3 regions of the Streptomyces sp. NPDC058620 genome follow, and region 2 is predicted to be linked to each of the others. Evidence: riboswitches for the same ligand, from Rfam matches in the RefSeq annotation. Region 2 holds a riboswitch; each other region holds the start of a gene.

Region 1 (3,268 bases), on a different contig from region 2:
GCCGCGCAGCGACACCCGCAGCCCGTCCTCCTCGTCGATTCCCAGCCCGTGCGCGAACGGCAGCACCCCGTACGTCCGCCGCCCCGTGAGCTCGTACAGCATGTCGAGACCCGGCTCCAGCAACGAGACGTCGCCCCGGAACTTGTTCACGAGATACCCGGCGACCAGCTCCTGGTCCTCCGCGCTCAGCAGCGCCGTCGTACCGAAGAACGAGGCGAAGACACCGCCGCGGTCGATGTCCCCGACCACCAGTACGGGGAAGCGTGCAGCCCGTGCGATGCCCATGTTCACGATGTCCGTACGCCGCAGATTGATCTCGGCCGGACTGCCCGCCCCCTCGCAGATCACGGCGTCATACGTGCCCCGAAGCTGCTCCAGGCAGTCCACGACGGTTCCGAGCAGCGATTCCTGGCGCCCCCCGTGGTAGCCGCGTGCGCTCATCTCGCCGACGGGCTTCCCCATCAGGACGACCTGGCTGGACCGGTCGCTGCCGGGCTTGAGCAGCACTGGGTTCATCAGCGCCGTCGGCTCCACCCGGGCGGCCTGCGCCTGCATGGCCTGGGCGCGTCCGATCTCCGCGCCCTCGCGGGTGACGAACGAGTTGAGCGACATGTTCTGCGCCTTGAACGGCGCGACCTTCACCCCCTGCCGTACGAGCCACCGGCAGATCCCCGCCGTGACGACGCTCTTGCCCGCGTCCGACGTGGTTCCCGCGACCAGCAGTCCGCCGCTCATATCCGTCTCCGTCCCGCGATCAGCCGTCCGGCCACACAGACGCCGAGGGCCAGCGCACTCACCCGGCGCGACAGCCGCACCGCACGTTCGATGTCCGGGGTCTCCACCGCGCGGCCGGCCACCCCGTTGAGCACCGGCCGGTGCTCGACCCGGCCGCCGTACGCGAGGGTCCCGCCGAGCCGTACGCCGAGCGCGCCCGCGAACGACGCCTCGACCGGTCCCGCGTTGGGGCTCGGGTGCTTGCCCGCGTCGGCCCGCCAGGCCCGTACCGCCTGCAGGGGCCGGCCGCCGGCGGCGACGGCGAGTGCGGCGGTGAGGCGGGCCCCGGGCCAGCCCGCGAGGTCGTCGAGGCGGGCGGAGGCCCAGCCGTACCGCCGGTACTGGGGCGACCTGTGCCCCACCATGGCGTCGAGGGTGTTGACGGCCCGGAAGGCGACGAGACCGGGTACGCCGCCCAGTGCGCCCCAGACGAGGGCGCCGACGACGGCGTCCGAGGTGTTCTCGGCGACGGATTCGACGACGGCGCGGGCGATCTGCGGCCCGTCGAGCGCCTGCGGGTCGCGTCCGCACAGGTGGGGCAGCCGCTCGCGGGCCGTGTCGAGGTCCCCGGCGTCGAGCGCACCGCCGATGGCGCGTGCCTCGCGGCCCAGTGAGGTACCGCCGATGACGGACCAGGTGGTGGCGGCGGTCAGCGCGACGGCGACGGCGGGGCGGTCGCGGACGGCGCGTGCGGTGAGCGCGGCGGCTCCCGCGGCGCCTCCGGCGCAGATCAGCGTGTGGAGCGCGCCCCACCCGCGGTGGTCCCGCCACAGGCGGTTCTCGACCTCCGCGGCTGCCAGCCCGAAGGCGGCGACGGGGTGACCCCGGCGGGGATCGCCCAGGAGCAGATCGCCGATCAGACCGGTCGTGGCGCCGTACGCGAATATGCGGTCGGCACGCATGGCTCAGCCCGCCGATGCACGGGACGTTCTGGCGACAGGTGACACAGGATCGGGCGCACAGCGGCCGGGCAGCATGGCGTATGTCCTCACTCAGGGTCCGCGCCCTGGTTCGACGTGACCGGCGACGAGAGTCTCCTGGCTTCCGGATCGGCAGTTCCCCCCGGCCTTCCAGTCCGCGGGCGGACCGTGACTTCCGGTGTGGGGGGAGTGCTCCCCGGTGACAGTGGCGGGACCGCGCCGGATTCGCACCGGCTTCCTCTTCTGTCGCCGTAAACGGCACGGGCAGTCCACCACGCTGTGCGAACGCCCGTCAACTCGCCGTTGACCTGCGAGGCTGCGCGCAGATCAACGGCGAGGGAGACATATGCGGCAGCGTGCGCTGCGGCCGCTGCGTCAGACGACGATCAGGTAGATCCCGTAGGTGACCGCCGCGGCGCAGAGCCCGAAGCAGAGGTATGCGCCGGTACGGGCCAGGGCGAGAGAGCCGCCGGAGCTGCCGGCCGAGGCGGTCGCGGCCTGCCTGGACAGGCCGACGATGCCGAGGGTGAAGAGGCCGACGAGCGCCACGGTGACCACGAGGCTGACGCCGAAGACGGAGGCAAGAGCTGCCCAGTCGATTTTCATGGTGGTAGTTCCTGCCCTTTAGACCGTGGCCGGGCGGGCCGGGTCGGCGGTGGTACCGGCCGGGGCCGGGATGGTGGACTTGATCTCCATGGCCGCGGTGCCGGTGGGCGGCGGCGTGACGGCCGCCATGGCCATCGTGACGACGCCCGCGGGCTCGGGGTGCTGGCTGTCCGTGACGTTGGTGTGGTCGACCGGCTTGCGGCGCGACAGCAGCCAGATGGCGCCGGAGCCCGCGACGAGCAGGACCGCGACGACGGCGACGCCCCAGCTGCCCTGCTTGGTGAGGAACTCTGCGCCCGCGCCGACCAGACCGGCGGCCGGCAGGGTCAGGCCCCAGGCGATGAACATCCGGGTGGCGGTGGACCAGCGGACCACACCGCCCTTGCGTCCGAGACCCGCGCCCATGACGGCGCCGGAGCAGGACTGGGTGGTGGAGAGGGAGAAGCCGAGGTGGGAGGAGGCCAGGATGACCGTGGCCGCACTGGTCTGGGAGGCGAAGCCCTGCGGCGGCTTGAGCTCGGTGAGGCCGCTGCCCATGGTGCGGATGATGCGCCAGCCGCCGAGGTAGGTACCCAGGGCGATGGCGACACCGGCGGAGACGATGACCCAGACCGGCGGGTTGGAGCCGGGGGCCAGGACACCGCCGGTGACCAGGGCCAGGGTGATGATGCCCATGGTCTTCTGCGCGTCGTTCGTGCCGTGGGCGAGGGAGACGAGCCCGGCCGAGGCGATCTGGCCGGCCCGGTAGCCCTTGGCGGTCGACTTCAGCTGGGCCTCGTCGGTGACCTTCCGGTTGATCCGGTACGTCAGCCTGGTGGCCAGCAGGGCCGCGAGGCCGGCGACGAGCGGGGCGGCGATGGCGGGGAGCAGGACCTTGGTGACGACGGTGCCGCCGTCGATCGAGGACCAGCCGGCCGACATGACCGCGGCGCCGATGAGGCCGCCGAAGAGGGCGTGCGAGGAGCTGG
Region 2 (3,268 bases):
TGACTGCCCCGGCTGACGATCCGGGCCACCCGGGCGGACTCGGGGTGGTAGGCGGCCACGCCCACCCCGGACACCGCCACGAACACCAGGGTCAGCGCGTACGAGCCGCTCACCCCGCTCAGCGCGATTCCGAGACCGCCCAGCAGTGTGCTGACGGGCAGCAGCCAGGGCATCGGCCAACGGTCGGTGAGGACACCGAACACCGGCTGTGCCACGGACGAGAGCAGGGAGGCGGCGAGCACGATGCCCGAGACGGCCGCATAGCTGTAGGCGCGCTCCGCGACGAAGAACGGCACCAGGGACGCCACGGCGCCCTGGTAGACGTCGACGCAGGCATGCCCGACGGACAACAGTGTGAGGGACGGTTTTCTTCGCACCCCGTCATGATCGGATCCCGGCACCGTGTCGCACTTCCGATAATCTGCCAGGCAATGACGAACATCCGCCACACGTCGGTCGCCCCGACCCGCACCCAGCGGATGGCGCCCGGCGCCGCGATAGATGCCCACCGGCACGACGACCACCAAATCGTCTACGCCGGACGCGGAGTGCTGGCCGTCACCACCGACGCGGGCTCGTGGGTCGCCCCGGCCACCCGCGCCATCTGGATCCCCGCCGGCACCGTGCATGCCCACCAGGCCCACGGCGAACTCGAACTGCACCTCGTGGGGCTGCCCAGGACGGAGAACCCGCTCGCCCTGGACACGCCGACCGTGCTCGCCGTGGGCCCCCTGCTGCGCGAACTGATCGTCGCCCATACCCGCCCCCCGGGCGCCGACAGCCCCGAACGGGCCCGACTGCGCGCGGTGTTGCTCGACCAGCTGCGAGCCTCGCCCCAGGAGCCGCTGCACCTGCCCACACCGACCGTGCCGCTGCTGCGGACGCTGTGCGACATCCTGTGCGCCGATCCGGCGGACGGCCGTACCCTCGCCGAACTGGGCCGTGAGGTGGGAGCGAGCGACCGCACGCTGTCCCGGCTGTTCCGCAGCGACCTCGGCATGACGTTCCCGCAGTGGCGCACCCAGTCGCGGCTCCACCACGCACTGGTCCTGCTGGCCTGTCACACGCCCGTCACCGCGGTCGCGCACCTCTGCGGCTGGTCTTCCGCCAGCGCCTTCATCGACGTCTTCCGCCGCGCCTTCGGCCACACGCCGGGCACACATCCCAGGGGCTGAGCGCCGGGAGCCCGGTCGCACCACGTGGACCGCGGGTAGTGCCTTGTTCCCGACGTAGCCGAACCGTTCCGCGCTAAGCTGCATGCGCCCCGCGGGGGAAGTCCGGTCGAAGTCCGGCGCTGACCCGCAACGGTAGGCGGAGCCCACACAGGTCTCCGTAAGCCCGATTTCCCGCGGTGGTGATGGCTCCTGTCAATTCGCCGTGGACTGCGAGAGGTGCTGCGCAGGGGCCCCGAGTCCCGGGCTGCTCCTTTGGAACGTAGGCGCACGGCCCGAGGCGAAAGCGACCCGCCCGTGGCCACATCGCTCGAACGCATACCCGCCGCACCGCTGCTCGCCGCCCCCACCGGCGCCGGGCCCGCGCCCCCCAAGCGCGTCTCACTGCCACTGCTCCTGACCTGCCTGGGCATCGCGCTCCCGGTCTCCCTCGTCCTCGGCGCCGGAACCGGGGCCTCGGGGCTCTCCTGGGGAGAGGTGGTGCGCCATCTCTGGGCCGGGCTGACGGGCGGAACCATCGCCCCCGACCAGGTCGCGGCCTACACCATCGTCTGGGAACTGCGCTTCCCGCGAGCCGTCCTGGCTGCCGTCGTGGGGGCGGGCCTTTCGGCCATCGGCGTCGCCGTGCAGGCCATGGTCCGCAACGCCCTGGCCGACCCGTTCGTCCTCGGTATCTCCTCCGGCGCGGCCGTCGGCGCCAACGCCGTCCTCATCTTCGGCGCGTTCGGCGCCTTCGGCATCTGGGCCCTGTCGTCGGCGGCCTTCGTCTCCGCCCTCCTGGCCATGGTGCTGGTGTACGCCATCGCCCGCACCGATCGCGGCCTGACCCCGCTGCGGCTCGTACTGACGGGCACCGCGATGTACTACGGCTTCTCGGCCGTGACCACGTTCATGGTGTTCGCGGCCGAGCGCGGCGAGGCGGCCCGCTCCGCGATGATGTGGATGCTCGGCAGCCTCGGCGGAGCCACCTGGGCATCCGTGCCGATCGCCGCGACCGCCGTGTTCGCCGGCCTCGCCCACCTCGCATGGTCGGCGCGCCGGCTGAACGCCCTCGCCATGGGCGACGAGACCGCCGCAGCGCTGGGCGTGGACGCGGGAAGGCTGCGCAAGGAGCTCTTCCTCGTCTCCGCGGCCGTCACGGGGGCCGTCGTCGCGGTGAGCGGTGCGATCGGCTTCGTCGGCCTGATGGTCCCGCACGCCGCACGGATGCTGGTCGGCGCGGACCACCGCCGGCTCCTCGCCGTCGCACCGCTCGCCGGCGCCGTCCTGCTGATCTGGGTGGACATCCTCTCCCGTGTGGTGCTCGCACCGGCCGAACTGCCCGTGGGCGTACTGACCGCGGTCATCGGTGTTCCCTGCTTCGTCCTGCTCATGCGCCGCCGCTCCTACACGTTCGGAGGCGCGTGATGCGGATCGACATCGATGAACTGACGGTCGAGATCGCCGGCGCGCGACTCGTCGACGACGTCACACTGCGCGCCGGTACAGGGCAGTTCGTCGGCCTCGTCGGGCCCAACGGCAGCGGAAAGTCCACCTTGCTGCGGTGCGTCTACCGAGCCCTGCGCCCCTCGGCCGGCACCGTCCGGCTCGGCGAGGACGACCTTTCCGCGATGAGCGCGCGCGAGAGCGCCCGCCGGCTGGCCGCGCTTCCCCAGGAGGCGGTCACCGAGTTCGATTTCACGGTCGCCGAGGTCGTGGCGATGGGGCGGCTGCCGCACCAGCGGTCCATGGCCCGGACCACCGAGGAGGACCGGCGTACGTGCGAGGCCGCGCTGGCGGGAGTCGGCGCCGGCCACCTCACCGATCGCGGCTTCCTCACCCTTTCCGGCGGTGAGAAGCAGCGTGTGCTGATCGCCCGCGCGCTGGCCCAGCAGCCCCGGGTCCTGGTCCTCGACGAACCCACCAACCACCTGGACATCGCACAACAGTTGGAGGTGCTGGCCCTGGTGCGCGAGAGCGGGCTGACCGTTCTCACCGCGCTGCACGATCTCAACCTCGCCGCACTCCACTGCGATCTCATCCACGTCATCGACGGCGGCCGGATCGTCGCTTCCGGCCCTCCGCACGACGTCCTCACACCCGATTTGCTGGCCGAG
Region 3 (3,268 bases), on a different contig from region 2:
CGGGAGCGGCAGGCTTCTTCGCCGTCCCCTACACGATCCTCGTCTACCCGCTGATCTTCACGTTCCTGCCGCGTCTGTGGTCGGTGTCGCACAAGCACGGGTACGTCACCACCTCGGACTTCGTCCGGGGCCGCTTCGGCTCGAAGGGGCTCTCACTGGCGGTCGCCCTCACCGGCATCCTCGCCACGATGCCGTACATCGCGCTCCAGCTCGTCGGCATCCAGGCGGTGCTGGACGTGATGGGCGTCGGCGGTGGCGAGACGACGCACTGGTTCATCAGGGACCTGCCGCTGCTGATCGCGTTCGCGGTGCTCGCCGCGTACACCTACTCCTCGGGCCTGCGGGCGCCCGCGCTGATCGCGTTCGTCAAGGACGGGCTGATCTACCTGGTCATCGCCGTGGCGATCATCTACATCCCGATCAAGCTGGGCGGCTTCGACGACATCTTCGCCAAGGCGAGCGAGGCGTTCTCCCAGACCAACGAGGCGACCGGCAAGCCGCGCGGTGCGCTCGTCCCGGGTGAGATGGGCCAGTGGGGCTACGCCACCCTGGCGCTGGGTTCGGCGCTCGCGCTCTTCATGTATCCGCACTCGATCACGGCGACGCTCTCCAGCCGCAGCCGCGACGTGATCCGCCGCAACACCACGATCCTGCCGCTGTACTCGCTGATGCTGGGCCTGCTGGCGCTGCTCGGCTTCATGGCCATCGCGGCCGGGGTCAAGGTCGACAACGGACAGCTGGCGATCCCTCAGCTGTTCGAGAACATGTTCCCCGACTGGTTCGCGGGCGTCGCCTTCGCCGCGATCGGCATCGGCGCGCTGGTCCCGGCGGCCATCATGTCGATCGCCGCGGCGAACCTCTTCACCCGGAACATCTACAAGGACTTCCTGAAGCCCGACGCGACCCCGGCGCAGGAGACCAAGGTCTCCAAGCTGGTCTCGCTCCTGGTGAAGGTGGGTGCGCTCGCCTTCGTCCTCACGATGGACAAGACGGTCGCGATCAACTTCCAGCTGCTCGGCGGGATCTGGATCCTCCAGACGATGCCTGCGCTGGTCGGCGGTCTCTTCACCCGGTGGTTCCACCGCTGGGCCCTGATCGCCGGCTGGGCGGTCGGCATGCTGTACGGGACGGTCGCCGCGTACGGCGTGGCCAGCCCGACGCAGAAGCACTTCGGCGGCTCCTCGAAGGAGATCCCGGGCATCGGCGAGATCGGTTACATCGGTCTCACCGCGTTCGTCCTGAACGTGGTGGTCGTGGTCGTCCTCACCTTCGTCCTCAACGCGCTGAAGGCACCGGCCGGGATCGACGAGACCTCCCCGTCCGACTACACGGCGGACGCGGGCGACCCGGGCGTCAAGACGGTGCTCCCGCCCGCCACGGTGGGTGCGCCGGGCGGCCACTGACTATGACGGCACCCTGACAGCACTCCGGCCGGGCTCCGGACACACGACACAACATGTGGGGGCTGCCTCGACGGGCAGCCCCCACATGTATGCTCATGCTCGCTGTCGCCGCAGGGGAATCCGGTGCGAATCCGGAACTGTCCCGCAACGGTGTGATCGGTGTGCTTTTGCACATCCGAAGTCCGAAGACCTGTCGGCAGCGCGCCCGGCTCGACCGAACCGGGCGCAGAGACGTCCGGGCCTCGCGGATGGGCCGGTGGACGCCGCACGCAGTGCTGCCGCCTCCGGGCCCCACGCTGCCCGGCTGCCCCCGTTCCCCGCCGGCCCCGAGCCGAGCGAGGGAGAGCACCGCGGTGACCATCGCGCCAGCCGATCCGGTTTCAGCAGCAGAGTCCGCCGAGAAGAACCGGTCCGCCGGGACCGCAACGTCCACGGACGCCCCGGGGACCGCACTGCTGCGGACCCTCACCGACCTCACGGCGGATCTGCCCGACACCGACCCCGGCCGTGTCGCCGCCGCCGCGCTGCGCGGCCGCAATGCCCAGTCGGACGAGGCGGAGCTGCGCTCGCTGGCCACCGAGGCCGCCGCGGGCCTCATCTCCGAGGACCCCGCCTACTCCCGGCTCGCCGCCCGCCTCCTCACCCGCACCATCGCGGACGAGGCGTCAGGCCAGGGCGCGGTCTCCTTCTCCGCCTCCGTCGCCGTCGGCCACCGCGAGGGCCTGATCGCGGACCGCACCGCCCAGTTCGTCCGGGTCCACGCCTCCCGGCTCGACGCCCTGGTCGGCGCCTCGCTCGTGGGCGGCGCCGACGACCGGTTCGGCTACTTCGGACTGCGGACCCTCTACAGCCGCTATCTGCTGCGCCACCCGCTGACCCGCGAGGTGATCGAGACCCCGCAGCACTTCATGCTGCGCGTCGCGTCCGGTCTCGCGGAGGACGACACCCCGGAGGCGCTGGACGAGGTCGCCGCGCTGTACGGCCTGATGAGCCGGCTCGACTATCTCCCCTCCTCCCCCACGCTCTTCAACTCCGGCACGCGGCACCCGCAGATGTCCTCCTGCTATCTGCTGGACTCGCCGCTGGACGAGCTCGACTCGATCTACGACCGCTACCACCAGGTGGCCCGGCTCTCCAAGCACGCGGGCGGCATCGGCCTCTCGTACTCCCGTATCCGCGCCCGCGGTTCACTGATCCGCGGCACCAACGGGCACTCCAACGGGATCGTGCCGTTCCTCAAGACGCTGGACGCCTCGGTCGCCGCCGTCAACCAGGGCGGCCGCCGCAAGGGCGCCGCGGCCGTCTACCTGGAGACCTGGCACGCGGACATCGAGGAGTTCCTGGAGCTGCGCGACAACACGGGCGAGGACCAGCGGCGTACGCACAACCTCAACCTGGCGCACTGGATTCCGGACGAGTTCATGCGCCGCGTCGACGCGGACGGCCAGTGGTCGCTGTTCTCGCCCGCCGACGTGCCCGAGCTGGTCGACCTGTGGGGCGACGACTTCGACACGGCGTACCGCGCCGCCGAGGCGGCGGGGCTGGCCCGCAAGACGATGCCGGCACGGGACCTGTACGGCCGCATGATGCGTACGCTCGCGCAGACCGGTCAGGGCTGGATGACGTTCAAGGACGCCTCCAACCGCACGGCCAACCAGACCGCCGAGCCGGGCCGCGTGGTCCACTCCTCGAACCTGTGCACCGAGATCCTCGAAGTCACGGACGACGGCGAGACGGCCGTCTGCAACCTCGGTTCGGTCAACCTAGGCGCGTTCGTGGCCGACGGCGACATCGACTGGGAGCGCCTGGACTCCACGGTCCGCACCGCCGTGACCTTCCTCGACCGGGTCGTCGACATCAACTTC

What was found. Region 2 has a riboswitch for cobalamin ahead of ACFWSK_RS00395 (FecCD family ABC transporter permease). Riboswitches for the same ligand answer to the same signal wherever they lie in the genome.
Region 1: another riboswitch for cobalamin. It lies ahead of ACFWSK_RS10045 (cobalamin biosynthesis protein); the one in region 2 lies ahead of ACFWSK_RS00395 (FecCD family ABC transporter permease).
Region 3: another riboswitch for cobalamin. It lies ahead of ACFWSK_RS10985 (ribonucleoside-diphosphate reductase subunit alpha); the one in region 2 lies ahead of ACFWSK_RS00395 (FecCD family ABC transporter permease).

Annotation. Positions count from the first base shown of each region.
Region 1 covers NZ_JBHXQO010000007.1:36,671-39,938, reverse strand. Annotated here, with positions in the region: gene ACFWSK_RS10050 (cobyric acid synthase) at 1-735, opposite strand, end outside; gene ACFWSK_RS10045 (cobalamin biosynthesis protein) at 732-1,676, opposite strand; cobalamin riboswitch at 1,805-1,937, opposite strand; gene ACFWSK_RS10040 (hypothetical protein) at 2,070-2,300, opposite strand; gene ACFWSK_RS10035 (anion permease) at 2,319-3,268, opposite strand, start outside.
Region 2 covers NZ_JBHXQO010000001.1:87,896-91,163, forward strand. Annotated here, with positions in the region: gene ACFWSK_RS00385 (MFS transporter) at 1-377, opposite strand, end outside; gene ACFWSK_RS00390 (AraC family transcriptional regulator) at 432-1,175, shown strand; cobalamin riboswitch at 1,222-1,369, shown strand; gene ACFWSK_RS00395 (FecCD family ABC transporter permease) at 1,470-2,579, shown strand; gene ACFWSK_RS00400 (ABC transporter ATP-binding protein) at 2,579-3,268, shown strand, end outside.
Region 3 covers NZ_JBHXQO010000008.1:19,200-22,467, reverse strand. Annotated here, with positions in the region: gene mctP (monocarboxylate uptake permease MctP) at 1-1,403, shown strand, start outside; cobalamin riboswitch at 1,480-1,616, shown strand; gene ACFWSK_RS10985 (ribonucleoside-diphosphate reductase subunit alpha) at 1,757-3,268, shown strand, end outside.